One region of the Pannonibacter sp. I15F10I1 genome, then DNA from elsewhere that is predicted to be linked to it. Evidence: riboswitches for the same ligand, from Rfam matches in the RefSeq annotation. Region 1 holds a riboswitch; each other region holds the start of a gene.
The links. A riboswitch is a leader RNA that binds a small molecule or an ion and turns the genes downstream of it on or off. The one in region 1 is predicted to bind cobalamin.
Positions count from the first base shown of each region.

Region 2: linked by a shared signal. The riboswitch ahead of IF10I1_RS15145 (energy-coupling factor ABC transporter permease) and the one ahead of IF10I1_RS01330 (DUF1636 domain-containing protein) in region 1 are both predicted to bind cobalamin.
Region 3: linked by a shared signal. The riboswitch ahead of IF10I1_RS20010 (ABC transporter substrate-binding protein) and the one ahead of IF10I1_RS01330 (DUF1636 domain-containing protein) in region 1 are both predicted to bind cobalamin.
Region 4: linked by a shared signal. The riboswitch ahead of nrdH (glutaredoxin-like protein NrdH) and the one ahead of IF10I1_RS01330 (DUF1636 domain-containing protein) in region 1 are both predicted to bind cobalamin.

Region 1 covers NZ_FYAN01000002.1:301,682-309,160, forward strand. Annotated here, with positions in the region: gene IF10I1_RS01315 (CRTAC1 family protein) at 1-1,393, shown strand, start outside; gene IF10I1_RS01320 (NAD(P)-dependent oxidoreductase) at 1,902-3,260, shown strand; gene preA (NAD-dependent dihydropyrimidine dehydrogenase subunit PreA) at 3,289-4,599, shown strand; cobalamin riboswitch at 4,918-5,135, shown strand; gene IF10I1_RS01330 (DUF1636 domain-containing protein) at 5,170-5,622, shown strand; gene IF10I1_RS01335 (ABC transporter ATP-binding protein) at 5,619-6,386, shown strand; gene IF10I1_RS01340 (ABC transporter substrate-binding protein) at 6,398-7,339, shown strand; gene IF10I1_RS01345 (iron ABC transporter permease) at 7,317-7,479, shown strand, end outside.
Region 2 covers NZ_FYAN01000026.1:409,783-417,261, forward strand. Annotated here, with positions in the region: gene IF10I1_RS15135 (hypothetical protein) at 1-2,058, opposite strand, end outside; gene IF10I1_RS15140 (hypothetical protein) at 2,198-3,358, opposite strand; cobalamin riboswitch at 3,629-3,851, shown strand; gene IF10I1_RS15145 (energy-coupling factor ABC transporter permease) at 3,898-4,578, shown strand; gene IF10I1_RS15150 (NHLP leader peptide family natural product precursor) at 4,633-4,974, opposite strand; gene IF10I1_RS15155 (NHLP leader peptide family natural product precursor) at 4,989-5,321, opposite strand; gene IF10I1_RS15160 (NHLP leader peptide family RiPP precursor) at 5,354-5,689, opposite strand; gene IF10I1_RS15165 (NHLP leader peptide family RiPP precursor) at 5,819-6,142, opposite strand; gene IF10I1_RS15170 (NHLP leader peptide family RiPP precursor) at 6,169-6,510, opposite strand; gene IF10I1_RS15175 (amidase) at 6,879-7,479, shown strand, end outside.
Region 3 covers NZ_FYAN01000028.1:304,158-311,636, reverse strand. Annotated here, with positions in the region: gene truB (tRNA pseudouridine(55) synthase TruB) at 1-412, shown strand, start outside; gene rpsO (30S ribosomal protein S15) at 632-901, shown strand; gene pnp (polyribonucleotide nucleotidyltransferase) at 1,130-3,256, shown strand; gene dapB (4-hydroxy-tetrahydrodipicolinate reductase) at 3,529-4,332, shown strand; gene IF10I1_RS20015 (2,3-bisphosphoglycerate-dependent phosphoglycerate mutase) at 4,364-4,984, shown strand; cobalamin riboswitch at 5,106-5,352, shown strand; gene IF10I1_RS20010 (ABC transporter substrate-binding protein) at 5,602-6,627, shown strand; gene IF10I1_RS20005 (iron ABC transporter permease) at 6,627-7,479, shown strand, end outside.
Region 4 covers NZ_FYAN01000028.1:296,663-304,141, forward strand. Annotated here, with positions in the region: gene cbiE (precorrin-6y C5,15-methyltransferase (decarboxylating) subunit CbiE) at 1-693, shown strand, start outside; gene cobM (precorrin-4 C(11)-methyltransferase) at 693-1,457, shown strand; gene nrdF (class 1b ribonucleoside-diphosphate reductase subunit beta) at 1,543-2,517, opposite strand; gene nrdE (class 1b ribonucleoside-diphosphate reductase subunit alpha) at 2,648-4,852, opposite strand; gene nrdI (class Ib ribonucleoside-diphosphate reductase assembly flavoprotein NrdI) at 4,846-5,244, opposite strand; gene nrdH (glutaredoxin-like protein NrdH) at 5,267-5,488, opposite strand; cobalamin riboswitch at 5,778-5,993, opposite strand; gene IF10I1_RS19995 (pseudoazurin) at 6,065-6,526, opposite strand; gene IF10I1_RS20000 (ABC transporter ATP-binding protein) at 6,523-7,326, opposite strand; gene IF10I1_RS20005 (iron ABC transporter permease) at 7,323-7,479, opposite strand, start outside.

The DNA.
Region 1 (7,479 bases):
CGTGAACGAAAGCACCACCGGCGGGCCGCTGAAATTTGCAGGCACCGATAGCGGCGTCGATGAGCGCAGCCTGACCAAGGTGCTGGGCGCCTATCCGCTCGATTTCGACAATGACGGAGAACCGGACCTCGCCGTACTGCGCGAGGGCGAAAACCTGCTGCTGCGCGGCAAAGGGGACTGCCAGTTCGAGGTCGCCAACCGCTCCCTCGGCTTCAAGGGCGGCAACGAGTGGACAACCTCCTTCTCCGCCGTCTGGGAGGCTGGCAACGCCTATCCGGCGCTCGCCTTCGGCAATTATGTGGACCGCTCGCTCCCCGGTTCGCCCTGGGGCACCTGCCACGACAATTTCCTCTTCCGTCCGCAATCGCAGGACCGGCCGGACTATTCGCAGGCAGAGCGGCTGACACCGGGCTTCTGCGCCCTGTCGATGATGTTCACCGACTGGAACCGCTCCGGCGAAGCCTCGCTGCGCATTTCCAACGACCGCCATTACTACCGGGGCGGTGAAGAACAGCTCTGGGCCGTGCCGCCGGGCCGCCCTGCAAGGCTTTACCGCCGCGCCGATGGCTGGCGCAGCCTCACCATCTGGGGCATGGGCATTGCCAGCATTGATCTGGATGTGGACGGCCAGCCCGAATATGCGCTGACCAGCATGGGAGACACCAAGCTGCAGACGCTGGAAAAGGAAGGCGATGAGGTGGTGCCGGTCTATGCGGACATCGCCTTTGAAAAAGGCGTTACCGCGCACCGGCCCTATGCGGGCGGGGACCTGCGCCCCTCCACCGGCTGGCACGCGGAATTTCAGGATGTGAACAACGACACCCTGTGGGACCTCTACATCGCCAAGGGCAATGTGGAAGCCATGCCGGATTTTGCCGCCTTTGACCCGGACAACCTGCTGCTGGGCCAGTGGGATGGCAGCTTCACCGAAACCGGCGACCTTGCGGGCATCGCACTGGAGCGGCGCGGACGCGGCGCAGGGCTTGCCGATTTCAATCAGGACGGCCTGCTGGATCTGATTGTCGTCAACCGCAGCGCCCCCGTCAGCCTGTTCCGCAACACAGGCGCCGGCACAGCCGAAGCCCCGCGCCCGCTCGGCAACTGGGTCGCCGTGGAGCTGAAACAGCCGGACAAGCCCAACCGCAACGCCATCGGCGCCAAGATCAGCGTGCGGGCAGGCACCAAATCCATCGAGCGCGACCTGCAGATTGGCGGCGGCCACGCCTCCGGCCAGCTCGGCTTTGCCCATTTCGGCCTCGGCGTCTCCGAACGCGCCCAGATCCGCGTGCGCTGGCCGGACGGCGAATGGAGCCACGCCTACCGCGTCTTCGCCAACACCCACGTGGTCATCGAACGCGGCGCGGAAGAGGCGAAGCTCTGGCTGCCGGAGTAGATAGAGTGTCCTGAGACGGAAATCACCTGACAGCCGGCACAGTCTTACGGAGGGACCACTGTCAGGTGATTACCATCTCAGACACACCGTCTTGCCATGACTTGATCATGGCATCCATGCCGAACAGCGCCAGGTGAGGCAGCCTGCCGGCGACTTCACCCGTCCCCTTACCCCAAGCTCACGCCTCACCGGATGCAGCGAGACGGTGTGAGTGCCATGATCAAGTCATGGCAGGACGGAAACGGAGGGGGGTTGACCGGTTCGATTGCCCGAAAACCGGTTTTCCCGGCCGGATGAAGCCGGAAAGGCTGCGGATCGGGAACCGCTTGCCCCAAATCATTTCAATCAGTTAGCACCTGCAAAAAACATGATTATCATCTTCATATAATTGATCTTTCGAAAAATATTTGACTGTTTGGACAAATTTTCCTTCAATGGGAGCGGATAAGCCTGTTCGCAAAAAGAAACGGGCGCCGAACATAGATCGCCACCTTCCGGAGATCCTCCCATGACTGAGACCAGATCTGGTCCGGACATTGCGCCTGCGCGCCTTCCGGCTGACCAGTATGCACAGAACTTCTGTGACCTGCACCCGCGCCTCGACCCGCATGAGGCAAGGGTGGAGAGTGACCGCTGCTACTTCTGTTATGACGCGCCCTGCGTGAACGCCTGCCCGACCAGCATCGACATTCCGCTGTTCATCCGCCAGATCTCGACCGGCAACGACACCGGCGCGGCGCGCACGATCTTTGCGCAGAACATCCTTGGCGGCATGTGCGCCCGCGTCTGCCCGACGGAGACCCTGTGCGAGCAGGCCTGCGTGCGCAACGAGGCCGAAGCCAAGCCGGTGAAGATCGGCGAGCTGCAGCGCTTTGCCACCGACCATTACATGGAAACGCACGCCGCCACGCCCTTCACCCGCGCCCCCGAAACCGGCAAGCGCGTGGCTGTTGTGGGCGCTGGCCCGGCGGGCCTGTCCTGCGCCCACCGCCTTGCGGTGCATGGCCATGCGGTAACGCTCTATGATGCCCGGCCCAAGGCGGGCGGGCTCAACGAATATGGCATCGCCGCCTACAAGTCCGTCGATGACTTTGCCGCGCGCGAGGTGGATTTCATCCTCTCCATCGGCGGCATCACCGTGGAGCATGGCAAGGTGCTGGGCGAAGACCTCTCCCTTTCCGCCCTGACGAAGGACTTCGACGCGGTGTTCCTCGGCATCGGCCTTGCCGGCGTCAATGGCCTGTCCGTTCCCGGCGAGGAGCTGGAGGGCGTGGTGGATGCGGTTGCCTATATCGCGGAGCTGCGGCAGGCGGAGGATCTTTCCACCCTGCCCGTCGGCCGGCGCGTGGTGGTGATCGGCGGCGGCATGACGGCGGTGGACATTGCCGTGCAGAGCAAGCTGCTGGGCGCCGAGGAGGTGACCATCGCCTACCGGCGCGGCAAGGAGCACATGAACGCCAGCCCCTATGAGCAGGACCTCGCCCAGACCAATGGCGTGCGCATCCTGCACTGGGCAGCCCCCAGGGCAATGCACGGGGAAAACGGCAAGCTGACCGGCATCGAGCTGGAACGCACCCGGCTCGACAACACGGGCAAGCTGATGATGACCGGCGAGACCTTCCGCCTTGACGCAGACATGGTGTTCAAGGCCGTGGGCCAGAAGCTCAACCCGTCCGGGCTGAACGGTTCGGCGGCGGCGCTGACCCTCGACAAGGGCCGCATCGTCACGGACGCCACCCGTGCAACCACCATGGCCAAAGTCTGGGCCGGCGGCGACTGCATCGCCGGCGGGGAAGACCTGACCGTGGCCGCCGTCGAGGACGGCAAGGTTGCCGCAGAAGCCATCCATCAGGCGCTCAGCGCCTGAGCCAGCCGTTCTTTCCGGAGATCCCGTCATGGTTGATCTGAGATCTGATTTCGTCGGCATCAAGTCGCCCAACCCGTTCTGGCTCGCCTCCGCGCCGCCAACGGACAAGGAATACAACGTGGTGCGCGCCTACAAGGCGGGCTGGGGCGGCGTCGTGTGGAAGACGCTGGGCGAGGACCCGAATGTGGTCAACGTCAATGGTCCGCGTTATGGCGCCATTCACGGCAAGGACCGCCAGCTCATCGGCCTCAACAACATCGAGCTGATCACCGACCGGCCGCTTGAGGTGAACCTGCAGGAAATCAAGCGCGTCAAGCGCGACTGGAAGGACCGCGCCCTTGTCGTGTCCCTGATGGTGCCCTGCGAGGAGCCCAACTGGGCCGCGATCCTCAAGCGCGTGGAAGAGACCGAGGCCGATGGCGTGGAGCTGAACTTCGGCTGCCCGCATGGCATGAGCGAGCGCGGCATGGGCTCGGCCGTGGGCCAGGTGCCGGAATATATCGAGATGGTCACCCGCTGGGCCAAGAAGCACACCCGCATGCCGGTGATCGTCAAGCTGACGCCCAACATCACCGATGTGCGCAAGCCCGCGCAGGCCGCCAAGCGCGGCGGTGCGGATGCGGTGTCGCTGATCAACACCATCAACTCCATCGTGGGTGTCGATCTCGACCGCATGGCACCAACGCCGACCATTGACGGCAAGGGCTCCCACGGGGGCTATTGCGGCCCGGCGGTGAAGCCGATTGCCCTCAACATGGTGGCGGAAATCGCCCGCGATCCGGAAACCTACGGCCTGCCCATTTCCGGCATCGGCGGCGTCACCACCTGGCGCGATGCGGCGGAGTTCATCGCGCTGGGTGCCGGCAACGTGCAGGTCTGTACCGCCGCCATGACCTATGGCTTCAAGATCGTCGAGGAGATGATCGAGGGGCTGAAGGACTGGATGGGCGAGGCCGGCTACGAGCGGATTTCGGACTTCTCCGGCCGCGCGGTGCCCAATGTCACCGACTGGCGCTACCTCAACCTCAACTACATCGCCAAGGCGAAGATCGACGAGGACCTCTGCATCAAGTGCGGCCGCTGCCACATCGCCTGCGAGGACACCTCGCATCAGGCGATCACCAGCATGGTCGACGGGGTGCGCAAGTTCGAGGTGATCGACGAGGAATGCGTCGGCTGCAATCTCTGCGTCTCGGTCTGCCCGGTGGAAAATTGCATCACCATGGAACCAATGGCCACCGGAACCGTTGATCCACGGACGGGACGTTCCGTCTCTGGGGACTATGCCAACTGGACGACACATCCGAACAACCCCAGCGCCCGCATCGCCGCCGAGTGACGAAGCCCCCGGAGAGCTTTGCTCAACGGAAATTGTTCGAACACTGCGGCGCCTGAGCGTTCCAAGTCTTGATGCGTCAGCATCTTAAGACTTGGCGTAAAGGCACAGCCTTTTGGCGGCATCCCTGCCCCCGGGATACCGTCCACCCCAGCTCGATGAGAGGCGACTCCCCCGGCTGCCGGCATAGGCAGCCGGGGATTTTTTTATCCAGTCGCAGCTCTCATGTTGTAATGTTATCTTATTACATATATCACTGCCGCCGTATGAAGACCCATCCTGAATTTATGACGATGGAGCTTGACAGGAAGGACGGCGGCTTTGATCATCTGCGGCGATGGTTCCCGGCTGGCAAAGCCTTGGCCGGGTGAAAAGGGAACACGGTACGGTGTAGCCAACAGGCGCCAAGTCCGTGACTGCCCCCGCAACTGTAGGCGGCGAGCGACCCCGGGTGATCCACTGTTCCTGCGAGGAACGGGAAGGACCGGGCAAGCGGCGACCCGCAAGTCAGGAGACCTGCCATCACAGCAGACCTCAAACCGCCGGGCGGGGTGTCCCGGAAGGAGCATAGCCATGACCATTCAGGGACCGGCCTTGGCCGGAACACCTGTGCCTGCGCCCGTGCAGGCCATTCCCCAGACGGAAGGAACCTCCCCTTCCCATCATCTCACCATCTGCGTCACCTGCCGTGACACGCAAACCGGCGAGCGGCCCGGCCAGAACCTTGGCACCGCCCTTGCCGGTGCGCTGCAGCAGGACACGCATTGGTCCGTCTCCGGCGTTGAATGCATGGCCGCCTGTGGCCAGCCCTGCGCTGTCGCGCTGACGTCGCCGGGCAAGACCGGCTGGCTGTTCGGCAATCTGACGCTGGACGACGTGCCGGATATCACCGCTTTCGCCCGCCAGTATCACGGCCTTGCCGATGGCTGGTGCAAGGCCTCAGAACGTCCGGGCCGGATGGCGAAGACGGCGCTGGCCCGCATTCCCGCGCCCGGCCGCACAACCGCCTTCGGGCCCGGCACGTGAGCGCGCCATTCTTTGAAGCGGACAATCTCGGCTGGGGGCCGCGCGGGAATCTGGCGCTCCTCTCCGGGATCAGCTTCACCGTCAATCAGGGTGAGATGCTGGCCATTTGCGGTGCCAATGGTGCGGGCAAGTCGTCGCTGCTGCGGCTGCTGTACCGCTTCCACAAACCGCAGACCGGCGATGTGCGGCTGGAAGGCACGAGCCTTTGGGCCATGTCGAGCCGTGACACGGCCCGCCGCATTGCCGTGGTGCTGCAGGAGCAGCCGACGGACTTTGCCCTCACCGTGCGCCAGATCGTCAGCCTCGGCCGCCTGCCGCATCAGCGCGGACTTGCGGCAGCCGGAGCGCGTGACGGCGAGGTGGTGGAGCATGCCCTGGCCCGGCTGCATCTAACGGCGCTGAGCGGGCGCTCCTTCGGCACCCTGTCCGGCGGCGAACGCCAGCGGGTGCTGGTGGCCCGTGCGCTGGCGCAGGAACCGCGCCTGCTCATTCTTGATGAGCCGACGAACCATCTCGACATCCGCCACCAGCTGGAGCTGATGGCGCTTTTACGCGGCCTGCCGCTGACGGTGATCACCACCCTGCACGACCTGACGCTGGCCGCAGAACATGCCGACCGGGTGCTGCTGCTCGCCAATGGCACCGTGCTGACCATGGGCACGCCGGAAGAGGCGCTGACCGAAAACACGATCGCCGGGGCTTTCTCTGTCCGATCGCGGATCGACACCTCCGGCTCCTCCCCCCGTTTTTCCTTTCACTTGTGAGATCTGAAAACATGCGTATAGCCCTTGCTCTCGCCGCCCTTCTGGCCACAACCGCCAGCGCCCTCGCCTATCCGGTGACGGTGAAAAGCTGCAACCGCGATGTCACCTTTGACGCCGCCCCCACACGCGCCGTCTCCAATGACGTGAACCTCACCGAAATGATGCTGGTGCTGGGCCTGACGGACCACATGGCCGGCTACACCGGCGTGTCCGGCTGGAAGACGCTGGACCCGGAAATGCGCGAAGGCGTGAAGGAGCTACCGGAACTCGCCGAAAAATACCCCACCAAGGAAGTGCTGCTGGGTGCAGAGGCGGACTTCTATTTCGCGGGCTGGAACTACGGCATGAAGGTGGGCGGCGAGGTGACGCCCGACACCCTCGCCCCCTTCGGCATCAAGGTCTATGAGCTGACCGAAAGCTGCATCCACATCGGCCCCAAGGAGAAGATCTCCATGGCCGACATGTACAACGACCTTTTGAACCTCGGGACGATCTTCGGCGTCGAGGACAAGGCGAAGGCGCTGGTCGCCGGTTACGAGGCAAAGCTTGCCGAAGTGACGGCCAGGGTGAAGGAGCCGGGCAAGGAGCCGCTGCGCGTCTTCGTCTATGACAGCGGCGAGGACACGCCCTTCACCGCAGGCCGCTACGCCATGCCCACCGCCCTCATCGAGGCCGCAGGCGGGCACAACATCATGGATGATCTCGACAAGAGCTGGGCCACCGTCGCCTGGGAGCCGGTGATCGAGCGCAATCCGGAAGTGGTCGTCATCGTCAACTACGGGCAGGTGACGGCGGAACAGAAGATCGCCTTCATGAAGTCCAATCCGGCCTTCGCCAGCATCAATGCCGTGAAGAATGACCGCTTCGTCGTGCTGGAATATGTCGAGGCAACGCCCGGCCCCCGCAACATCCGCGCCGTGGAGAAGCTCGTTGACGGTTTCGCACGCAACTGAGGCCGATGCGCTGGAAGGCGCACTTGCCCGGCACCGGTCCAGAATCTGGCCGGTGCTGGCCATCGCGGCCCTGTGCTTTGCCCTTCTGGCCACGGCGGTGATTGCCGCCCTGGCCGTGGGCGCCGTCGCCGTGCCACCTG
Region 2 (7,479 bases), on a different contig from region 1:
TTCGATCACGATGTTCTTCGGGTCGGCGGCAAAGGTGCGGGCAGCCTCCAGCAGTTCCTCGCCGAAGCGGGTGCCGGTGAGCGGGCCCATGTCCTGCGCCATCGCGTCGACGAGGCCGGCGGCGAGCTCTTCCTGAGTGAGGCCCGCCTCGTCCGCCTGAACGCCGATGAAGGCCGACAGGACAGCGAGATTTTCAGCTTCGATACGGCCAGACTTGATGCTGGCGGTTGCCAGGGCCAGCTGCGCCAGTTCCGGGTTCTCGAAGATGTCCTTCGGGATACCGCCGATGGTGAAGGTCATGTGGATCCTGCCACCGTCCTTCATCTCAAGGCTCAGGTCCTTGAGTGTCAGGTCACCGGTTGCTTCATCCCAGTTCATTTCGAAGTTCTGGTCGATGACCACTTCGGTGATGTTGAGGCGCGCGGCCAGGTCCTGGAACTGCGGGTCGGGCACAATCGCCGCCGGGAAGCGCAGGCCCTTGATGACAAGGCCAGCCTCGGTCGGGATGCGGTTGATGTGGCCCTTCTCGGTCTGGCGGTAGGTGTCCAGAGCGATCTCCTGATCGCCGATGGCGGCCGCCTTGACCGAAACGCCCAGAACCTCGGCCAGACCGATGATCGGACGGGCATCGAGAATGTCCTGCACGGAGGGCTCCATGCCGCTCATGCTGGCAACGGAGATCCGCACCAGGGAGTCCATCAGCGGGAAGTCGATTTCGCCCACCGCGATGCGGCCCAGATTGATCTCGACCTTTTCCTGCGGCTTCGTCACATCGACCTTGAGGCCGTCGAAGGCAACAATGCCGAGGCCGTTGCTGCTGATGTCCTTCATCTCGAACTTGTCGAGACCGCCGCTCACGTCCGGAGCGGTGAAGCTGACACCATTGACGGTCATGCCGTCGGCCTTGAAGAACTGCAGCGAGGCGAGGGCGGCCTTGCCGGCCTCGTCGCTGTCAACGGCATCTTCATCCAGCACCAGCTGGTCAAGATAAGGCCAAAGGGGCAGGGTTTCCGCCTTGGTGATGCTCATGGGATCCGCGGTGAGGCTGTCGATCTTGACGTCGACGCTGGCGACGTTGACGGTCATCTCTTCAACGGTCTGGCTGCCCATGATGGTCAAGCGGCTCGGGTCGGAGCCCTGGCCGATCAGGGTCAGCAGCGGCATGAAGTCGATGTCCTTCACCACCTGCTTGCCGATCGTCATGGTCATCTGGGCCATCTGGCCGCCGGGTTCCAGGGGCATGAAGTCCTGGGTCTGGACCGTTTTGCCGACCGAATACTCGTCGATCCGGAAGTCCTTGTACCCGGTCATCGCATAGTCTTCGTAGACGGTCTTCTGGTTCATGCCGTCCGGGCCGGTCATCTCCAGTGTCATCGTCTCGATGTGATAGCGGTCACCCTTGCCGTCCAGCAGCGTGCGGGCAATGTCGAAGTAACGGGTCACCGGGCGCTGCGGATCTTCCGGCACATCGGGGATGCGGCTCCAGGCCATGCCTTCGGCCACATAGCCGGTCTGGCTGAGGATGATCCTCACCGGTTCGGCAGGCTTTGCCTCCGGTGCGGCCGCCTCGGGAGCTTCGGCGTTTTCCCCGGCTTCGCCGTCTGCCGGTGCATCCGCAGTCTCGTCTTCCGGGTCCGGGATCTCCAGCGTGGTCTGCCGGTGTGAGGACGTGTCGAAGAACTTGCCGGGGATTTCAACGTCTGCCTGGGCTGTTCCCGGCACGGAAATCCTGGCGGCCTCGTAGCCCTTGTCCGTCTCGGTCAGGCCCTCGAAGGAAACAGCATCGATGCCAAGTTTCACGTCCACCTTGTCCTCGCCGCCGGGCAGCGGAATGGCGAACTCGATCTTGACGCCATGGATGGTGACGTCATTCTCGGTTGCACCGTCTTCGGCGCGTTCATAGCTGGCAACGGAAGCCCCCATGCTGGTGAAATCCGCCATCCAGCGGTCCACCAGCACGCTGGCCTGGTTGGCAAAAGCGTGCGAGGGCAGCGACATGACCAGCACCACCGTGGCGGTGCGGGCGCTGAAGCGGGTGAAGATCGGGTTCGGCAACAAGGCTTGGCCTCCTTTTGTGAAAATGCAAAGCGCGGCAGTTCAGTCAAACCGCCGCGCTGGCTGGTTCTGAATTCAGGCGTCCGGTCTATGGTTCCGTTGATGGGGGACCATCGCCGGATGCGGGACCGTCAAACGGCGCTTATTTCTTGTTGGCCGTTACGTCGATCCCGAGGATCTGCGGCAGGCCCTGCGGCGCCATGACGGCCGTTCCGAAGATCTGCGCGATGGAGACCGGTGCAGACGGCTTGGCATCAGCCTGCAGCGACACCGGGTTGTCCAGGAACTCGGCAGCGGCGGTTGCTACCTTGGCCTGGAACTCCGGGTTTTGGAGCAGGGCAAGCATCATCGGCAGGCCGGTCTTGAGCTGGCTTACGACTGCGGCGCGGTCCGAACCGGCGGTCTTGGCCTGCTGGTCCAGCAGACGGTCGACGATGGAGCCGTTGTCGAAGCGCAGGCGCATGGAATTGACCGTCAGCCCCTGGAGAATGGCCATGGCTTCTTCGCTGTTGTCCTTTGCGGCAGACAGTTTTTCGGCCACTTCCTTGGTGAAACCGCCGATCTGGACTGCGAGGGAAACACCGCCCATGTCGGCGGCGGTGATGTCCAGCTTCTGCAGGTCCAGAACCCCGGTCACGGGATCCCACTTGAAGTCGGTCGAAAGGTCAGCGGTGACGGTCTCGTAACCCAGATCGGTCAGCTGCTTTGCCGAGGAGGCATCCATTTCCGATACGGCCATGGTCAGGCCGGAAAGGGTCAGTTCGCCCGAGGTCGGCAGGTTGTCTTCGCGGCTGTTGATGGCGGCATAGGCCGATTCCAGGCGCGCCTTGGTGCTGTCGCCTTCCGTAATCTCGATGCCTTCGGCCTCGATGCTCTTGTAATCGGCCACATCCTCGAAGGACTTGGAGCCGTCGGCCGGGGGCAGGACCACCTCGCTGGCGACGAAAGAGGCCACCGAAACGGCCGTGCCCGTCTTGTCTTCCAGATAGGCTTCCTCGAAGGCGAGGCCGTCCAGCGTCATGGTGCCGTCAGCCTGCACCACACCGTTGGTCAGCGTGATGATGCCGATGGAGCCCGTGCCGTCATCCGGCGTCTTGCCTTCGAGGGCGACGTCTTCAATGGTGACCTCGCTGCCATCCTCAGAGACGCCGCCGACCGACAGAACCTTGACTTCCCCGGCTTCAAGACGGGTCAGGAAGGCGTCGGCAATGTCATTGCCGGTCGCTTCGAAGGCCAGTGCGCCGTGGGCCAGCACCAGGGTCATGACAGAAGCGCTGACACCGCGCATCAGAAAGGATCGCATTTGAAGCTCCAGATTGAGAACTGAAATCTAAACCGCCGGAACCATGTCCCAACCTTGCCATCCGGGTCCGTGACTTGCGTCACACACAGGTCTTTGGCCGGAACATGACCGTCCGTAAGGCAGGTTAAACTACTCCGGCATAACGGCTTTGTGAAATGATCTGTCAAAGGGGGCGATTTCACGGCGCTTTGCCGCGGCAGGCTCATACTTTTTACCGGTGTGTGGAGGCCTTGCGCGCCTGCACAAATGCTTTGGCATTGTTTCCGCGTGAGCTAGAGTGCCGCTGATGGGTTGCACAGACGAGGTCTGCTGCGGCAAAAATCAGGGAACGGGGTGAAGGGCTTGCACATGAGGCAAGGCCTGATTCCCCGGCTGCCCCCGCAACTGTAAACGGCGAGCGACGCCCCGATGCCACTGGCCCCAAAAGGCTGGGAAGGCAGGCGAAGCAGTGAACCGTGAGCCAGGATACCTGTCCATCACATGACCGGGCGCAAAGCCCCACCCAGTCCCATGCGCGGCGGGCGCAGAAAGGAACGAGCATGCATATCGAAGAAGGCGTCGTTGAAGGCGCGAAGATCATCCTGAGCTATGGCACGGCGGCAGCGGCTTTCGGGCTTGCGGCAAAACTCGCCGTTGACGACCTGCGGACCAATGGCGGCGCCATTCCGCTTCTCCTGCGCAGCATCATGACGACTGCGCTTGTGTTCTGCTTCTTCGAGGTGCTGCCGCATCACCCCGTGGGCGTGTCGGAGGTGCATCTGATTCTCGGCTCGACCCTGCTGCTGCTGTTCGGGGCAGGGGCGGCCGCCATCGGTCTTGCGGCCGGGTTGCTGATCCAGGGGCTGTTCTTTGCGCCCTTCGACCTGCCGCAATACGGCATGAATGTCACCACGCTGCTGGTGCCGCTCTTTGGCATCAGCCTGCTGGCAAAGCGAATCATTGCGCCGTCGACGCCTTATGTGGACCTGAAATATTCGCAGGCGCTGGCGCTTTCCACCGCCTATCAGGGCGGCATCGTCGCCTGGGTGGCCTTCTGGGCCATCTATGGCCATGGCTTCTCTGCGGAGAACCTGGCGGACGTAGCCAGCTTCGGTGCGGCCTACATGACCGTGATCATTCTGGAGCCGCTGGTGGATCTTGGCGTGCTGGCCGGTGCAAAAGCCTTGAAGCAGCTGAGCCGCAGCCCGCTGTTCAATTCAAGGCTTCATGTAGCGGGCTGAACCTTTGACATGAAAGGAGGCCGGGCTGTCCCGGCCTCCATGCAGATGATCTGGTCAAAAAGGATCGATGCCGATGCGGCCCAGCTTGTCCTGGGTCCAGCCGTCGCCTTTGCAGCCCTTGTAGGCGCCGCCGGAAGCGTAATCGAGCAGCTCGTCCGGGAGTTCATCCGCTTCGATGCGGCGCGGCAGAACCAGCACGACCTCTCCTGCGGTTTCTTCCAGAACGCGGATTGCAAGGCTGGGCACCGGATCCGTGCCGAGCAGATCCAAGAGCGCTGCGTGCGGATCGCTCAGAAGCGCAGCGCGGAAGGCTGTGTCTGATTGTGCCTTGGCTCGAAGTTCGGCCTCCAGCAGGGCGCGGGCTTTCTCGAATGGATAGGCGATGATTTCGCTCATGGTCTTCTCCTTGATTACCAGAGGCCGCGGCCTTCGATCGGCTTGAAGAAGCCGATATCCCGCAGGCATTTGTCGAGGCTGCCACCGGAGGCATAATCGAGCAGTTCATCCGGCAGCTCGTCTTCGGCGATGGAACGCGGCAGCACGAGAAGCACTTCGCCGGCCTGTTCCTCGACGACGCTGATCTTCATCGAGGGGATCGGATCATTGCCGAACATCTCGCGGATGGCGGCATGCGGGTTGCTCTTCAGCAGCTCGCGGAAGGCCGTGTCGGAGGTTGCCCTGGCAACGAGCGCAGCCTCAATGTGGGCACGGGCGCCGGCAACGGCTTCGATCATGGACGTCATCTGAATATCCTTTCTGATCAAGTGATGAGTGGTTACTTCTTCTTGTCGAACCGGCCGAAGAGCCAGTCGTTCTTGAACTGGTTCCAGCATTCCTGCGCATTGCCGCCAGCGGCATAGTCGAGGATTTCGTCCGGCAGTTCGTCCTGGGCGATCGCACGGGGCAGGACGAGGGTGACCTCGCCGGCCTGTTCTTCCACAACGGTGATCTTCAGCGACGGGATCGGATCATTGCCCAGCAGCTCGCGAATGGCGGCGTGCGGGTTGCTCGTCAGCAGCGCGCGGAAGGCTGCGTCAGACGTGGCCTTTTCGATCAGCGCAGCCTCGATGTGGGCGCGGGCGGCTGCCATGGTATCTGTCATGTGCGGCATGGTGTCTTTCCTTGCAGGGCGTGAGTTCAGGGCTGCAGGGCCGGTTTGCGTGCGCAATGCCTCAGGCGTTCCCCCGGCAGTTTCTGCTGCAGGTGGCCCTCGCCGGATTCTTGCCTTGCTGTTTCTGGACTAGGTGAAGCGCGCGATCATAGGCTCTGTCCGTCCGAGGAGGCATTGCTTGCCGTCGCCGCCAGAGGCGTAGTCAAGCAGCTCGTCCGGCAACTCGTCCTGCGCAATCGCCCGGGGCAGAACGAGCGTGATTTCGCCTGGCTGCTCTTCAATCACGGTGATCTTCAGCGAGGGGAGCGTGTCAACGCCCAGCAGCTTGCGGAGAGCGGCGTGAGGATTGCTTGTCAGCAGAGCGCGGAAGGTTGCGTCAGAGGCCGCTTTTTCGATGAGCACTGACTCGATGTGGGCGCGTACCGATGCCATGGGAACCGTCGTATACGTCATGGTCTTCTCCTTTGAAGATTGCTTTCTCAGGGCATCCAGTCCTGCTTGTAGGCCCACTGGTTGAACTTCCACCAGCACTCCTTGGCATTGCCGCCAGAGGCAAAATCGAGAAGCTCATCCGGCAATTCCTCCGGCAGATCTTTCTGCGAAATCGCACGGGGCAGGACGAGGGTGACCTCCCCGGCCTGTTCCTCGATGACGCGGATCTTGAGCGAGGGGATCGGGTCCACGCCAAGCAGCTGCTTCAGGGCAGCGCGCGGATCGCTCAGCAGCAGGGTGCGGAAGGCGGCATCTTCGCCAGCCTTCGCCAGCAGCGCTTCCTCAACATGCTGGCGGACGCGAGCCATCGGGTCTGTTGAACTGATCATGTGAATGGCCTTTTCCGTTTTGCTTGCTGCTTGTGGCGGCCAGCGCCGCCGCAAAATCCAAGCATTGACCTTTGAAATATCGTATTGTTCTGCCGTTGATCTGCGGGCTTCGCAGAGACGCCGGGAGGTGGAAAGCAACTCTGGAAAATCGAGCCGCGCATTACTCGGTGCGTGCCCGCTTTCTGATGTTTCTTTTCTATTGCATGGCTGGCAGCTTCTGGTGATTGGACCTGAAAAATTCCAAATCACGCCGGAGCGGGCATTGGGGCAGCTCTGCCGCAATCATGGCCTCGACAAGTGCCGCCGGAATGGAGGACGATTGCAAGACCCGCGAGGCCGCGCAAAGGATCAGGAGCCGCCGAACCATCATGCAGACCGGCATTACAACGCTTTCCGCCGTCCAGCTGTCCGCTGCCATCCATCAACGGCAGATTTCCTGTGTCTCCGTGATGGAGGCCTATCTGGAGCGGATCGGGCGGATCAATCCGCTGATCAACGCGATCATCTATCTGCGCCCTGAAAGGGAACTGCTGGAAGAGGCGCGCGTGTGCGACCGCGAGCTGGCGGAAGGGCACTCACGCGGCTGGATGCACGGGATGCCGCAGGCGGTGAAGGATCTGGCGGAGGTGAAGGGCCTGCCGTGCTCATGGGGCTCGCCCCTGTTCCCCGGCTATGTGTCCCCGGCTGATTCCATTCACGTGGCGCGGGTGCGGGCGGCAGGGGCCATCTTCATCGGCAAGACCAACACGCCGGAATTCGGCCTTGGTTCCCACACCCGCAATCCGGTCCATGGGGCGACCCGCAATCCGCATGATCCGGTACGCAGTGCCGGGGGCTCCAGCGGCGGCGCGGCTGCGGCACTGGCAGCAAGGCTGCTGCCGGTGGCCGATGGCTCGGACATGATGGGCTCGCTGCGCAATCCCGCTGGCTTCAACAATGTCTACGGTTTCCGCCCCAGCTTCGGCCGGG
Region 3 (7,479 bases), on a different contig from region 1:
GGCAGAATGCGGCAAGGGCACCTATGTCCGGGCTCTGGCGCGCGATCTGGGCCGCCGCCTTGGCACCTGCGGCCATGTCACCGAGCTGCGCCGCCTGCTGGTCGGGCCTTTTGGCGAAGCCGACATGGTGACGCTGGAGGAGCTGAGCGAGGCAGCCGAAGAGGCGGAGGGCAATGTGGAGGCCCTGATGGACTTCCTGCTGCCCGTGCGCGAGGCGCTGGAGGACCTGCCGGAAGTGCCGGTCAGCAGCGACGATGCCGCCCGCATCCGTCAGGGCATGGCAGTGCTGCTGCGCGGGCGCAATGCGCCGCTGTCCTGCGATCTGGCCTTCGCCAGCCATGGCGGCACGCCGGTGGCGCTCGGCTTCATTGACAAGGGCCGGTTCCAGCCTTCGCGCATTCTTCACCTTTAGGAACGGCGGGGTGCGGCCTTTCAAGATTCTTCTGGAATTTGCAGGCCGTCTCCGTCATATTCCCGCGCAATCGGGCCAATGATGGCCCCGATCCCTTCTGCCCGACCTTTGCTGGACGACATCCCGGCCCTGGCTGAACGGCAGGAGCGGCACACGGCGGCCACGCGCCGCCAATATATAGCTGGCCCGGCCAGCTTCATCCCATGAAAGGACATACCGATGTCGATCACTGCAGAGCGCAAGGCGCAGCTCATCAAGGAATATGGCATCAAGGAAGGTGACACCGGTTCTCCGGAAGTGCAGGTCGCCGTTCTAACCGAACGGATCAACAACCTGACCGAACACTTCAAGGGACACGGCAAGGACAACCATTCCCGCCGTGGCCTGCTGAAGATGGTGGCCCTGCGCCGTTCCCTGCTCGACTACCTGAACCGCAAGGACGAAGGGCGTTACAAGACGCTGATCGGCCGCCTCGGGATCCGTCGCTAAGGATAACAAGGAAACGCGGTGGGTGGATTTGCCCGCCGCGTTTGCTTATAGGAAGTCTCATGACAGTCATGGGGCAGGATCGCCGGATGCTCTCCCGGAAGTGCCAAGGGGCACGGGAAGCGTCTTGCCGTCTTGCCCATGATCTGTCCCCGGTAACCGGCCCGTCCGGGGCCAGCCGGAAACCGCCCGCATGCCAAGGGGCTGCGGACGCATATGTAAGGACATTGCATGTTCAATATTCATCGTGTTGAAGTCGACTGGGCAGGCCGCCCGCTCGTGCTCGAGACCGGCAAGGTTGCCCGTCAGGCTGACGGCGCCGTGATGGCCACCTATGGCGAGACCAAGGTGCTGGCCACTGTCGTGTCCGCCAAGGAGCCGAAGCCCGGTCAGGACTTCTTCCCGCTCACCGTCAACTACCAGGAAAAGGCCTTCGCGGCCGGCAAGATCCCGGGTGGCTACTTCAAGCGTGAAGGCCGTCCGTCCGAGCACGAGACCCTGACCTCGCGCCTGATCGACCGCCCGATCCGCCCGCTCTTCGCCGACGGCTACAAGAACGACACCCAGGTGATCGTGACCGTCCTGTCGCATGACATGGAAAACGCCCCGGACATCCTCGCCATGGTCGCAGCCTCTGCTGCCCTGACCCTGTCGGGCGTTCCGTTCATGGGCCCGATCGGCGGCGCCCGCGTCGGCTACATCAATGGCGAATACGTGCTGAACCCGGCCGTTGACACCATGGCCGATTCGCTGCTCGACCTCGTCGTCGCCGGCACCAATGACGCCGTTCTGATGGTGGAATCCGAAGCCAAGGAACTGAACGAAGACATCATGCTCGGCGCCGTGATGTTCGGTCACCGCGGTTTCCAGACCGTGATCGACGCCATCATCAAGCTGGCCGAGACCGCAGCCAAGGAGCCGCGCGCTCTCAACCTGCCGGATCACTCCGAACTCTATGGCAAGATCAAGGGCATTGCTGCCGCCGATCTGACCGCCGCCTACAAGATCACCTCCAAGACCGAGCGCAAGAACGCCGTTGACGCGGCCAAGGCCAAGGTCGTGGAAGCCGTCATCACCAACGGCGGCGACGCAGCTCCGGCTGGCACCGTTGTCGGCGAGCTGTTCAAGAAGCTGGAAGCCGAGATCGTTCGCGGCGCCATCATCGAGACCGGCCACCGCATCGACGGCCGCGACCTGAAGACCGTCCGTCCGATCGTCTCGGAAGTCGGCATCCTGTCGCGTGCACACGGCTCGGCCCTGTTCACCCGCGGTGAAACCCAGGCCATGGTCGTTGCCACCCTCGGCACCGGCGAAGACGAGCAGTTCGTTGACGCGCTGGAAGGCACCTACAAGCAGCACTTCATGCTGCACTACAACTTCCCGCCCTATTCCGTGGGCGAGACGGGCCGCATGGGCTCGCCGGGCCGCCGTGAAATCGGCCATGGCAAGCTGGCATGGCGCGCCATCCACCCGATGCTGCCGAACCACCACGAGTTCCCCTACACCCTGCGCGTCGTCTCCGAGATCACCGAGTCCAACGGCTCGTCCTCGATGGCAACCGTCTGCGGCACCTCGCTGGCGCTGATGGATGCAGGCGTTCCGCTGAAGGCTCCGGTGGCCGGTATCGCCATGGGTCTCATCAAGGAAGGCGACAAGTTCGCTGTTCTGTCCGACATTCTCGGCGATGAAGACCACCTCGGCGACATGGACTTCAAGGTGGCCGGCACCTCCACGGGTGTCACCTCGCTGCAGATGGACATCAAGATCGACGGCATCACCGAAGAGATCATGAAGGTCGCTCTGGATCAGGCCCGCGATGGCCGCATCCACATCCTCGGCGAAATGTCCAACGCGATCACCGAAGCCCGTTCGGAACTCGGCGAACATGCGCCGCGCATCGAAGTGCTGAAGATCCCGGTCGACAAGATCCGTGAAGTCATCGGTTCGGGCGGCAAGGTCATCCGCGAGATCGTGGAAAAGACCGGCGCCAAGATCAACATCGAGGATGACGGCACCGTCAAGGTCGCCTCCTCCGACGGCAAGGCGATCAAGGCTGCGATCAACTGGATCAACTCCATCGCCGCTGAGCCGGAGATCGGCATGATCTACGAAGGCACGGTCGTGAAGTGCGTCGATTTCGGCGCCTTCGTGAACTTCTTCGGTGCCAAGGACGGCCTCGTCCACATCTCCCAGCTCGCCCCGCAGAAGGTCGCCAAGGTCACCGACGTGATCAAGGAAGGCGACAAGGTGTGGGTCAAGCTCATGGGCTTCGACGAGCGCGGCAAGGTCCGCCTGTCCATGAAGGTTGTCGATCAGGCAACCGGCAAGGAAATCGAGAAGGAAAAGGAAGCGGAATAATCCGCTTTCACATCCTGAAAGACATGGGACCCGGGCCGCAAGCCCGGGTCTTTTCTTTTGCCCGGCAGCGCCCGGCAGGTTTGATCTGCGCTGCCGCTGCGTCCCTTGCGGCCTGCGGCACCCTCGCGTCCCTCCCGCGTGTGCGGACAAGGCACCCCGGGCACGAATACACGTGGCCCGGGCACACAGCTTCACCGCCACAAACCCTTTCGCGCGCCCCTCCCGCCTGATATATCGGGCCGGAAACAAATTCAGGAACACACATGAGCCAGATGCGTCTTGTCGTCGTCGGGGCTGCCGGCCGGATGGGCCAGGCCCTTGTGCGCGCCATCACCGCCATGGAAGGCAGCGTGCTTGCTGCCGCCATCGAACGGGAAGGCTCACCGGCCCTCGGCAAAGATGCTGGCGAGCTCGCCGGTCTCGGGCCCCTCGGCGTCAGGATCACGGATGATCCGCTGACCGCCTTTGCGGCCGCCGAAGGCGTGCTGGATTTCACCGCTCCCAAGGCCAGCCTGCATTTTGCCGAACTCGCCGCCCAGGCGCGCATCGTGCATGTCATCGGCACCACCGGCTGGACGGATGAAGACCTGCCGAAGCTGGAGGCTGCCGCACGCCATGCCCGGCTCGTCAAGTCCGGCAACATGAGCCTTGGCGTCAACCTGCTGGCGGCGCTGGTGAAGAAGGCCGCTGCGGCCCTTGGCCCCGATTACGATCTGGAAATCGTCGAGATGCACCACCGCCACAAGGTGGATGCCCCCTCCGGCACTGCGCTGCTGCTGGGCGAGGCTGCAGCCGAAGGGCGCGGCATCGGCCTGGCGGAGCATTCGGTGCGGGTGCGCGACGGCCATACCGGCCCGCGTGAGGCCGGCACCATCGGCTTTGCCACCCTGCGCGGCGGCTCTGTCGTCGGCGACCACACCGTCATCCTCGCCGGTGAGGGGGAGCGGGTCGAGCTGACCCACAAGGCGGAAGACCGCCAGATCTTTGCCCGTGGTGCAGTCAGGGCGGCCCTGTGGGCGCGCGACCGCAAGCCGGGCCTCTACTCCATGGCCGACGTGCTCGGCCTCAACGACTGACAGACCTTCAGAAATTCAAGGAGATCGGTGCATGGAACGTCTCTTGGTGCTCGTCCGCCACGGCCAGAGCGAATGGAACCTCAAGAACCTCTTCACCGGCTGGAAGGACCCGGACCTGACCGAACAGGGCATCGGTGAAGCCAAGGCCGCCGGCGGCAAGCTGCGCGACATGAAGCTGAAGTTCGATGTCGCCTTCACCTCGGACCTGACCCGCGCGCAGCACACGCTGAAGCTCATCCTTGCCGAACTCGGCCAGGACGGTCTGGAGACGATCCGCGATCAGGCCCTGAACGAGCGCGACTACGGCGACATCACCGGCATGAACAAGGATGAAGCCCGCGAGAAATTCGGCGAGGAGCAGGTGCACATCTGGCGCCGCTCCTTCGACGTGCCCCCTCCGGGCGGCGAAAGCCTGAAGATGACCGCCGAGCGCGTGCTGCCCTATTACCGCGCCGAGATCCTGCCGCGCGTCATGGAAGGCACCCGCGTCATCGTTGCCGCCCACGGCAACTCCCTGCGCGCACTGATCATGGAACTGGAAAAGCTGACGCCGGAACAGATCCTCAAGCGTGAACTGGGCACCGGCGCACCGGTCGTCTACCGTCTGGATGAAGACGGCCAGGTGGTCAGCGTCGAGGATCTGGCAGACTGATCCTCAGAGCGGCGCCGGCCACTGGCCTGCCGCAGAGCACATCCGGAAAGGCGCTCCCGCAAGGGGCGCCTTTTTTGTTGGCACCGCCGCACAGCTGCAGCTTGACGGTTCGCCTTCCGGAAAATACTACTTCTGCGACGGTTTCTGGCAGTGAGAGCTGCCGGGATTAAAAGGGAACACGGTACGGACGACCCAATCAGGGGCCAAATCCGTGGCTGCCCCCGCAACTGTAAGCAGATGCCGGTCATTCTTGCGGCGCTTCCTTCGAGGCGCCGGGTCACTGCGCCAGTCCTCAACTGGTGCGGGAAGGCAAATGACCAGCCTGAAATCTGTGAGCCAGGAGACCTGCCGTCATGTGAAATCCAGATGCTTGAGCGGGGATGCTCAAGGAGGATCAAAATGACGGTATTTCTGCCTCAGGCCTTCGAGCCTGCAAGACGTTTTGCTGCCCTTTCCTCCGGGGGGCATGCGCTTCCCTGCCTTCCCGGTCCTGCGCTGGCTCCAGCCGCTTCAGCGGACTGCTGTCTGGTCCGCGCGGAGCTTGAGCATTTCAAGGCGTGATGCAACCGCATTGCGGCGCCTTGACATGACATCTGCCCAAAGGAAGGAAACCTCCCGTGCTTCTGCGCAATTTTGCTGCCGCCGCAGGCCTTGCTGCCTGCGCATCTTTCGCCCTGTCTGGTGCCGCTCACGCCGGAAAGACCCAGTATCCGCTGACGCTGGAGAACTGCGGCAAGGAACTGACCTTCACCAGGGCACCGGAGCGGACCGTCTCCGTGGGCCAGAGCACCACCGAGATTCTCTATCTGCTGGGACAGGCGGACAAGATCACCGGGACAGCCCTTTGGATCGGCCCCGTTATTGAGGGCTATGAGGAGGTCAACGCCACGGTGCCGCGCCTTGCAGACAATGCGCCCAGCTTTGAAAGTGTGACGGGGGCCCGGCCGGAGCTGGTGACCACCCAGTTTCAGTGGCAGATCGGCCCGCAGGGCGTCGTTGCCACTGTGGAACAGTTCGAGGAACTGGGGATCGCCGTCTACACCTCTCCGGCCGACTGCACCGGCAAGGACAATTCTGCCGGGGATGACGGGCTGCGCAAGGCCAGCTTCTCCATGGACCTGATCTACCGGGAGATCGACGACCTCGCCCGCATCTTCGATGTCGAGGACAGGGGCGCTGCCCTGATCGCAGAGCTGAAGGAGCGGGAGGAGGCCGCACGCCGGAAGATCGGGGCCGTCAACGGCGAAGTCTCGGCCGTCTTCTGGTTCTCGAGTGCCGATCTGGCAATCGACCCTTACGTGGCGGGTCAGAAGGGCGCACCCGGCTACATGACCGCGAGCCTTGGCCTGAAGAATGTGATCGAGAGCGACGAAGAGTGGCCGACCGTAGGCTGGGAGACGATTGCCCGGTCCAACCCCACGGTGATCGTCGCCGGCAAGATGGACCGCCGCCGGTTCCCCGCCGATGACGTGGAGCTGAAGCAGAAGTTCCTCAAGGAGGATCCGGTCACCAGTCTGATGCCTGCGGTCAAGGAAGGCCGAATCATCGTCATGGATGCACAGGCCATGAACCCGACGATCCGCACCATCGAAGGCATGGAAGTGCTGGCCGATGCGCTGGCCGGTTTCGGTCTCGCCAAGTGATGACGCTTCCTTTCCACGCAGGAAAATGGGGAGGCGGTGCGCTTGGCACCGTCTCTCTCATTGCAGCTCTTGCCGCCGGGGCTGCCATTGGCGAGACCTCCATCCCGGTTGATACCGTCTTCCAGACGGCCGCCAACCGGCTCTGGGCAGCCGGTTATGTCCTTGACCCGATCGACGAAGGGGTGATCTGGAACTACCGGGTTGCCCGTGCCGTTGCTGCTGCGGCCTGCGGCGCATCTCTGGCCTTGTGCGGGGCAATCCTCCAGTCGCTGCTGCGCAATGCCCTGGCCGACCCCTATATCCTGGGCATCTCGGCGGGAGCCTCCACTGGCGCGGTCAGTGTTGCCATTCTCGGGCTCGGGGGCGGGCTGCTGTCCCTTCCCCTCGGGGCCTTTGCCGGTGCGCTCACGGCCTTCGGCCTGGTCAGCCTGCTGGCCGTCCTCGCCGGACGCAGCAGTGCCGCCGTGATTCTGGCGGGTATCGCCTGTTCGCAGCTTTTCAACGCGGTCACTTCCTTCATCGTCACCAAGTCGGCGACGGCCGATCAGGCACGCGGCATCATGTTCTGGCTGCTCGGCAATCTGTCGGGCGTGCGCTGGCCGGATGCCGGGCTGGCCGTACCGGTGGCCCTGGCCGGTTTCCTCGTCTGCCTGCTGCATGCAAGGCATCTGGACGCCTTTGCCTTCGGAACCAACGCCGCCGCATCTGCCGGGGTTCCGGTGCGCCGGGTTTATATGATCCTGATCGCCACGGCGGCCATCATGACCGCCGTCATGGTCAGCATAGCCGGGTCGATCGGCTTCGTCGGACTGGTCATTCCCCATGCCGCCCGGCTGCTGGTTGGCGTCCGGC
Region 4 (7,479 bases), on a different contig from region 1:
ATCAGCTGCCAGACCGCCGGGGCTTTTGCCCCTCAGGACTTCCATGCGCTGAATGTCTGCGCCATCGAAGTACTGGCAGGTTCTGGTGCGCGGGTGCTGCCCTATGCGCCGGGGCTCGATGACAGCCTGTTCGAGCATGATGGCCAGATCACCAAGCGCGAGGTCAGGGCACTGACCCTGTCCGCCCTTGCCCCGAGGCGCGGGGAACTCCTGTGGGATGTTGGCGGCGGTTCCGGCTCGGTCAGCATCGAATGGATGCTGGCAGATGTTTCGCTCAAGTCGATCGCCATCGAAAGCGATGGCGAACGCGCCTCCCGCATCCGCCGCAATGCCGCAAGCTTCGGCGTGCCCGGCCTGCAGGTCATTGAGGGCGAAGCGCCTGCAGCGCTGACGGATCTGCCTGCGCCCGATGCCGTGTTCGTTGGCGGTGGCGGCACGAACCCCGGCGTCATGGAAACGGTCATCGAACGGCTGAAGCCGGGCGGCCGCCTTGTGGCCAATGCGGTGACGACAGAAATGGAAGCCGTGCTTCTTGCCCTGCATGCCCGCAACGGCGGCTCGCTGACGCGCATTGAAATCACCCGCGCCTCACCCATCGGCTCGATGCACGGCTGGCGGCCGGCCATGCCCGTCACCCAATGGAGCTGGACGAAGCCGGGTGCGGCTGCAGACCCAATCAAAGAGGAAGAATGATGAAGGTCCATTTTATCGGCGCAGGCCCGGGCGCGGCTGATCTGATCACCGTTCGGGGCCGCAGCCTGATCGAAAGCTGTCCGGTCTGCCTTTATGCCGGATCTCTCGTATCGGAAGAGCTGCTGGCTTTCTGTCCGGAGGGCGCGCGGATCATCGACACGGCGCCGCTGTCGCTGGACGAGATCGAGGCCGAGTTCCTGCGTGCTTCCGAAAACGGGCAGGATGTTGCCCGCCTGCACTCAGGCGACCTGTCGGTCTGGAGCGCGGTGGCCGAGCAGATCCGGCGGCTGGACCGGCTGGGCATCGGCTATACGATGACACCGGGCGTCCCTGCCTTTGCGGCGGCCGCCTCGGCGCTCGGGCGCGAGTTGACGATCCCCGCCGAGGCCCAGAGCCTTGTGCTGACCCGCGTGTCAGGCCGGGCATCGCCCATGCCGGAGGGGGAAACGCTTGAGCGGTTCGGTGCCACCGGCGCGACACTGGCGATCCACCTCGCCATCCATGCGCTTGACAGGGTGGTGGCGGAGCTGACCCCGCTTTACGGCGCGGATTGCCCGGTTGCCATCGTCGTCAAGGCGTCCTGGCCGGACGAGCGGATCGTCTCCGGCACGCTGGCGGATATCTGTGCCAAGGTGGCGGAGAACCCCATCGAGCGCACGGCGCTGATCTTTGTGGGCCACGGGCTTGGCGCCAAGGAGTTCCGCGAAAGCGCGCTCTACGATCCAGCCTATCAGCGCCGCTTCAGGGGCCGGGAAGGCTTGTGACGCAGCAAGCCGCCGCGTGAAAAAAAGAACAGGGCCTCACGCGCAAGCGTAAGGCCCTGAAATCATCCAAGCTTCTGGCCGGCTCTCAGAAATCCCAGTCTTCGTCTTCCGTCGCCACGGCCTTGCCGATGACATAGGACGAGCCGGAGCCGGAGAAGAAGTCGTGATTCTCGTCGGCATTCGGCGAAAGAGCCGAGAGAATTGCCGGGTTCACCTTGCAGGCCTCCGCCGGGAACAGGGCTTCATAGCCGAGATTCATCAGCGCCTTGTTGGCGTTGTAATGCAGGAACTTCTTCACGTCCTCGGTCAGGCCCGCACCGTCGTAAAGGTCTTCGGTGTAGCGGGTCTCGTTGTCGTAAAGCTCCAGCAGCAGGTCGAAGGCGAAATCCTTGATCTCCTGGCGGCGGGCTTCCGGCTCCCGGTCCAGCGCGCGCTGGAACTTGTAGCCGATGTAATAGCCATGCACCGCCTCGTCGCGGATAATCAGGCGGATAAGGTCCGCCGTGTTGGTCAGCCTGGCGCGGCTCGACCAGTACATCGGCAGATAGAAGCCGGAGTAGAACAGGAAGCTTTCGAGGAAGACGGAAGCCACCTTTTTCTTCAGCGGGTCGCCGCTCCCGTACTGCTCCATGATCAGCGCGGACTTCTTCTGCAGGAACTCGTTCTCCTCCGACCAGCGGTAGGCCTCGTCCACATCCGGCGTCAGGCAGAGCGTCGAGAAGATGGAGGAATAGGAGCGCGCATGCACCGCTTCCATGAAGGAGATGTTCGACAGAACCGCCTCTTCATGCTGGGTCACGGCATCTTCCATCAGCGTCACCGCGCCAACACCGTTCTGGATCGTGTCCAGCAGGGTGAGGCCGGTGAAGACGCGGATGGTCAGGCGCTGCTCTTCCGGGCGCAGGGTGGCCCAGGACTGAATGTCGTTGGACAGCGGAACTTTCTCGGGCAGCCAGAAATTGCCGGTCAGGCGGTTCCAGACTTCCAGATCCTTGTCGTCCTCGATGCGGTTCCAGTTGATGGCGCGCACGCGGGAGGCGGGCTTGATGTGCATGTTCATGATGCTTTCTCCACGGGCCAGACAGCTTATACCAATGCTCGATGAGCTTGACTTATCGAGCATTGGCTAAGCCCTTGCGGCGCTTGAGCATTTTCAAGGCGTGATGCGTCAGCATCTCAGAGCCTTGGTATTAGAGAGTGCAGGACACGCAGCCCTGAACCTGCGTGCCGTCCAGAGCCATCTGGCGCAGGCGGATGTAATAGATGGTCTTGATGCCCTGCTTCCAGGCGTAGATCTGCGCCCGGTTGATGTCGCGGGTCGTGGCCGTGTCGCGGAAGAACAGCGTCAGCGACAGGCCCTGATCCACGTGCTGGGTGGCTGCGGCATAGGTGTCGATGATCTTCTCCGGCCCGATCTCGTAGGCATCCTGATAATAGTCGAGGTTCTCGTTCGACATGTAGGGCGCCGGATAATAGACGCGGCCGATCTTGCCTTCCTTGCGGATCTCGATCTTCGACACGATCGGGTGGATCGAGGAGGTCGAGTGGTTGATGTAGGAGATCGAGCCGGTGGGCGGCACGGCCTGCAGGTTCTGGTTATAGAGCCCGCCTGCCATCACCTCGGCCTTGAGGGCGCGCCAGTCGTCCTGCGTCGGGATATGGATCCCGGCATCAGCGAAAAGCTGCGCCACGCGCTCGGTCTTCGGTGCCCAGACCTGATCCGTGTACTTGTCGAAATATTCGCCCGAAGCATACTTGGACTTCTCGAAGCCCTTGAAGCTGCGGCCCTTTTCGACAGCCAGACGGTTCGACGCGCGGACCGCATGATAGGTCACGGCGTAGAAGTAGATGTTGGTGAAGTCGATGCCTTCTTCCGAGCCGTAGAAGATGCGCTCGCGGGCGAGGTAGCCGTGCAGATTCATCTGGCCAAGGCCGATGGCATGGCTCTCCGCGTTGCCACGGGCGATGGAGGGCACGGAGGTGATGTTGCTCATCTCGGCGACCGCCGTCAGGGCGCGGATGGAGGTTTCGACCGTGCGGCCGAAATCATCCGAATCCATCGTCTTGGCGATGTTCAGCGAGCCGAGATTGCAGGAAATGTCCTTGCCGAGGTGCGAATAGGACAGGTCCTCCTCATAGAGGCTGGCCTCGCTCACCTGCAGGATTTCCGAGCACAGGTTGCTCATGGAAATGCGGCCGGCAATCGGGTTGGCCCGGTTCACCGTGTCCTCGAACATGAGGTAGGGATAGCCGCTCTCGAACTGGATCTCGGCGATGATCTGGAAGAACTCGCGGGCCTTGATCTTGGACTTGCGGATGCGCGCGTCCTCGACCATCTCGCGGTACTTCTCCGTCACCGAAATCTCGGAGAAGGGCACACCGTAGACCCGCTCCACGTCATAGGGCGAGAACAGGTACATGTCCTCGTTGTTGCGGGCGAGCTCGAAGGTGATGTCCGGCACGACGACACCCAGCGACAGGGTCTTGATGCGGATCTTCTCGTCCGCATTCTCGCGCTTGGTGTCGAGGAAGCGCATGATGTCCGGGTGGTGGGCGTTGAGATACACCGCGCCCGCACCCTGACGGGCACCCAGCTGGTTGGCATAGGAGAAGCTGTCTTCCAGCAGCTTCATCACCGGGATGACGCCGGAAGACTGGTTCTCGATGTGCTTGATAGGCGCACCCGATTCGCGCAGGTTCGTCAGGCACAGGGCCACACCGCCGCCGCGCTTGGACAGCTGCAGCGCCGAGTTGATCGACCGGCCGATGGACTCCATGTTGTCTTCGATGCGCAGCAGGAAGCAGGACACCAGCTCGCCACGGCTCTTCTTGCCCGCGTTGAGGAAGGTCGGCGTTGCCGGCTGGAAGCGGCCGGTGATGATCTCTTCCATCATCGCCATGGCCAGGGCTTCGTCGCCGCGCGCCAGCGCCAGCGCCACCATGCAGACGCGGTCCTCGTAACGCTCCAGATAGCGCTTACCGTCAAACGTCTTCAGCGTGTAGGACGTGTAATACTTGAAGGCGCCGAGGAAGGTCGGGAAGCGGAACTTCTTTGCATAGGCAGCGTCGAACAGGTCGCGCACGAAGGCAAAGGAATACTGCTCCAGAACCTCGGGCTCGTAGTAGCCTTCGGTGACCAGATAATCGAGCTTCTCCTTCAGGTTATGGAAGAAGACCGTGTTCTGGTTCACGTGCGAGAGGAAATACTGGCGCGCGGCCTCGCGGTCCTTCTCGAACTGGATCTTTCCCTCATCATCATAGAGGTTCAGCATCGCGTTCAGCGCGTGATAGTCCAGCGCCGTGGACTGGCGGGCATTGCTGCCGCCGGAAGCCGGGGCAACGGCTGCGGAGTGGGTCTTTGCGCCCGCGTCCTGCGGGGAATCCGTGTCTAGCATGTCCAAAACCGTTCCAGTCCGAGGGTGACGTTCTCGACATCCTCCGCCGTGCCCAGAAGCTCGAACCTGTAGAGGAACGGCACGTTGCACTTGGCGGAAATGATGTTGCCGGCAATGGCATAGCCTTCGCCGAAATTGGTGTTGCCCGCTGCGATGACGCCGCGGATGAGCTTGCGGTTCTGCTCCTCGTTGAGAAAGCGGATCACCGGTTTCGGCACCGCGCCCTTCGCCGTGCCGCCGCCATAGGTCGGCGTCACCAGCACGAAGGGCTCACTCACGAGGGGCACGGGCGCGCTGGCGTCCACGGGCAGGCGGATGGCGTCATACCCCAGCTTCTCGACGAAGCGGCGGGTGTTTTCCGACGTGCTGGAAAAATAGACGAGCCTGCCCATGGTGCACGCGCCCTTCAGGGGTTCAGCCGAGGCCGCCGATCAGGTCCGGGCGGAAACCGGCCCAGTGGTTTTCACCGGCGACAACCACCGGCACCTGACGGTAGCCAAGGCCGGTCACGTAGTCATAGGCCGCCGTGTCTTCGGAAATGTCCACCAGCGTGTAGTCGATGCCCTTGCGCTCCAGGGCGCGGGTGGTGGCATTGCACTGAACGCAGGCGGGCTTGCTGTAGACGGTGACGGTCATCGGTCGATCCTCATATGACGGACGTGACAAAGGGTTCGGCCACGCATCTGCGCAGCCGGCATCAGATAAAAACTCAAGGACAATTCCCACGCTGCGGCATCCGGACCAATCCGGTGGAGCGGGAGAAAACGGGCCGCAGGTGACTACCCCGGCGGAAACTCGAAAACGGCTCTCTTGATCATGCCTGCACCCCGAAGCACTGCTGCCGAAGCAGATGGCGCTGGCCAGAGGGAGCGGACAGCCCGGCAGAGCCGGACATGAACTGACCACACCCCTCCGGCACCCCGCCGGTGGACGTTACGCTCAAGGCAGGTCTCCTGGCTCACGGGTCATCACGCCGCCCCGCCTTCCCAGGCCTTGCGGCCAAGTGGCAGAATGGGACGAACGCTCACCGTTCACAGTTGCGGGGGCAGCCTGGGAATTGCCGGATTTCCGCCGGTTTCACCCTGTTCCCGTCTTAGCTCATCGGCGTTTCCGCCGGAGAACCCTGAACAGGACTCAACATAGCGGAGATTCGATTTTTATCAATCCCTATGTGAGCTGACGCAGGATACCCACAAGATGTAGTTATCTGGCTCAGAGGCCGGAGCGGGCCAAAATCTCTTCGAAGCGCTTGAGAGAGGCAGGGGGAACGCTTGCGTCGGGAAAACCCGCAGGCCGGGCGGCATCGCCGACCCGAATCACCATGACCATACCCATGGTATAGTGCGGTGAGCATTTGATGCCATAGAGTCCCGGTCGATCAAAGGTGATGGAAATCTCCTCGTTGATCTTGCCGGTGAAACCGGCGAAGCCCTCGGGCACCATTGTGGCGATAGAAGCGGCATTGTGGCTCTTGTGGCCAACCCGGAAGGTCACCGTATCGCCCGGCGCGATCTGCACGAAATCGGGCTCGAACACCATGGTGCCATGGGCGCCCCGGTTCAGCATCTGGACGTCGACAGTCCCGGCTCGGGTTGCAGCGGTGCTTGCCATGAGCAGGGACTGGGCAGAAACAAAGCTGAGGAAAAGGGTGCGGGCGAGGCTGCGCATCATCATGCTGCTGCTCCTTGAAGCGGGTGTTTGCTGCGGCGGCTGGATGGCCGGGCATACCGGATATGGCACTCGCCCTCCGGTCCCGTTTCCACCGTGGCCTCGACCTTGAAGACCCTGGCCAGAAGATCTGGGGTGAGAATGCTGCCGGGACGGCCCTGCGCAGCGATCCGGCCAGCGTCCATCACGATCAGCCGGTCGCAGAACATGGCCGCGTGATTGAGGTCATGCAGCGCGGCAATGACGCTGAGCCCCTGCGAGCTGACAAGGTCCAGCAGGCCGATCTGATGCTCGATGTCGAGGTGATTGGTGGGTTCATCCAGGATGAGGATCGCCGGCTGCTGTGCCAGGGCACGGGCGATCTGCAGCCGCTGCTTTTCCCCGCCGGAGAGGGTTAGCCATTCCCGTGTCTCGAACTCCTGCATGCCGGCCGCCGCGATGGCGCCCGAGACGATGGCATCGTCCTCGCTGGACCATTGCCGCAGAATGCTGAGATGCGGGGTGCGGCCAAGCTCCACGACCTGGCGCGCGGTCAGCCGCTCGCTGGTCTCCGCATGCTGCTCGACCACGGCAATCCGGCGTGCAATGTCACGCCGGGACAGATCCGTCATGGGCGTGCCCATGACGGTCACATGTCCGGATGCGGGCCTGCGCAGCCCGGAGAGCATGGACAGAAGGGTCGACTTCCCTGAGCCGTTGGGTCCGGCAATGCCCAGAAACTCGCCTTCTGCGAGATCAAGGCTGACCTTGTCGTTGATGAGGCGGCCTTGCGCGCGCCATGTCAGGTCATGAGCTGTCAGCATCATCGTGTCACTGGCCTGTGGATCAGGAGAAGGGCAAAGGCAGGGGCACCGGCAAGGGCGGTCATCACGCCGATGGGCAGCACCTGTCCGGGGATCAGGATCCGCGACAGAATGTCGGCAAAGATCATGAACACCGCACCGAGCCAAGCTGAAACC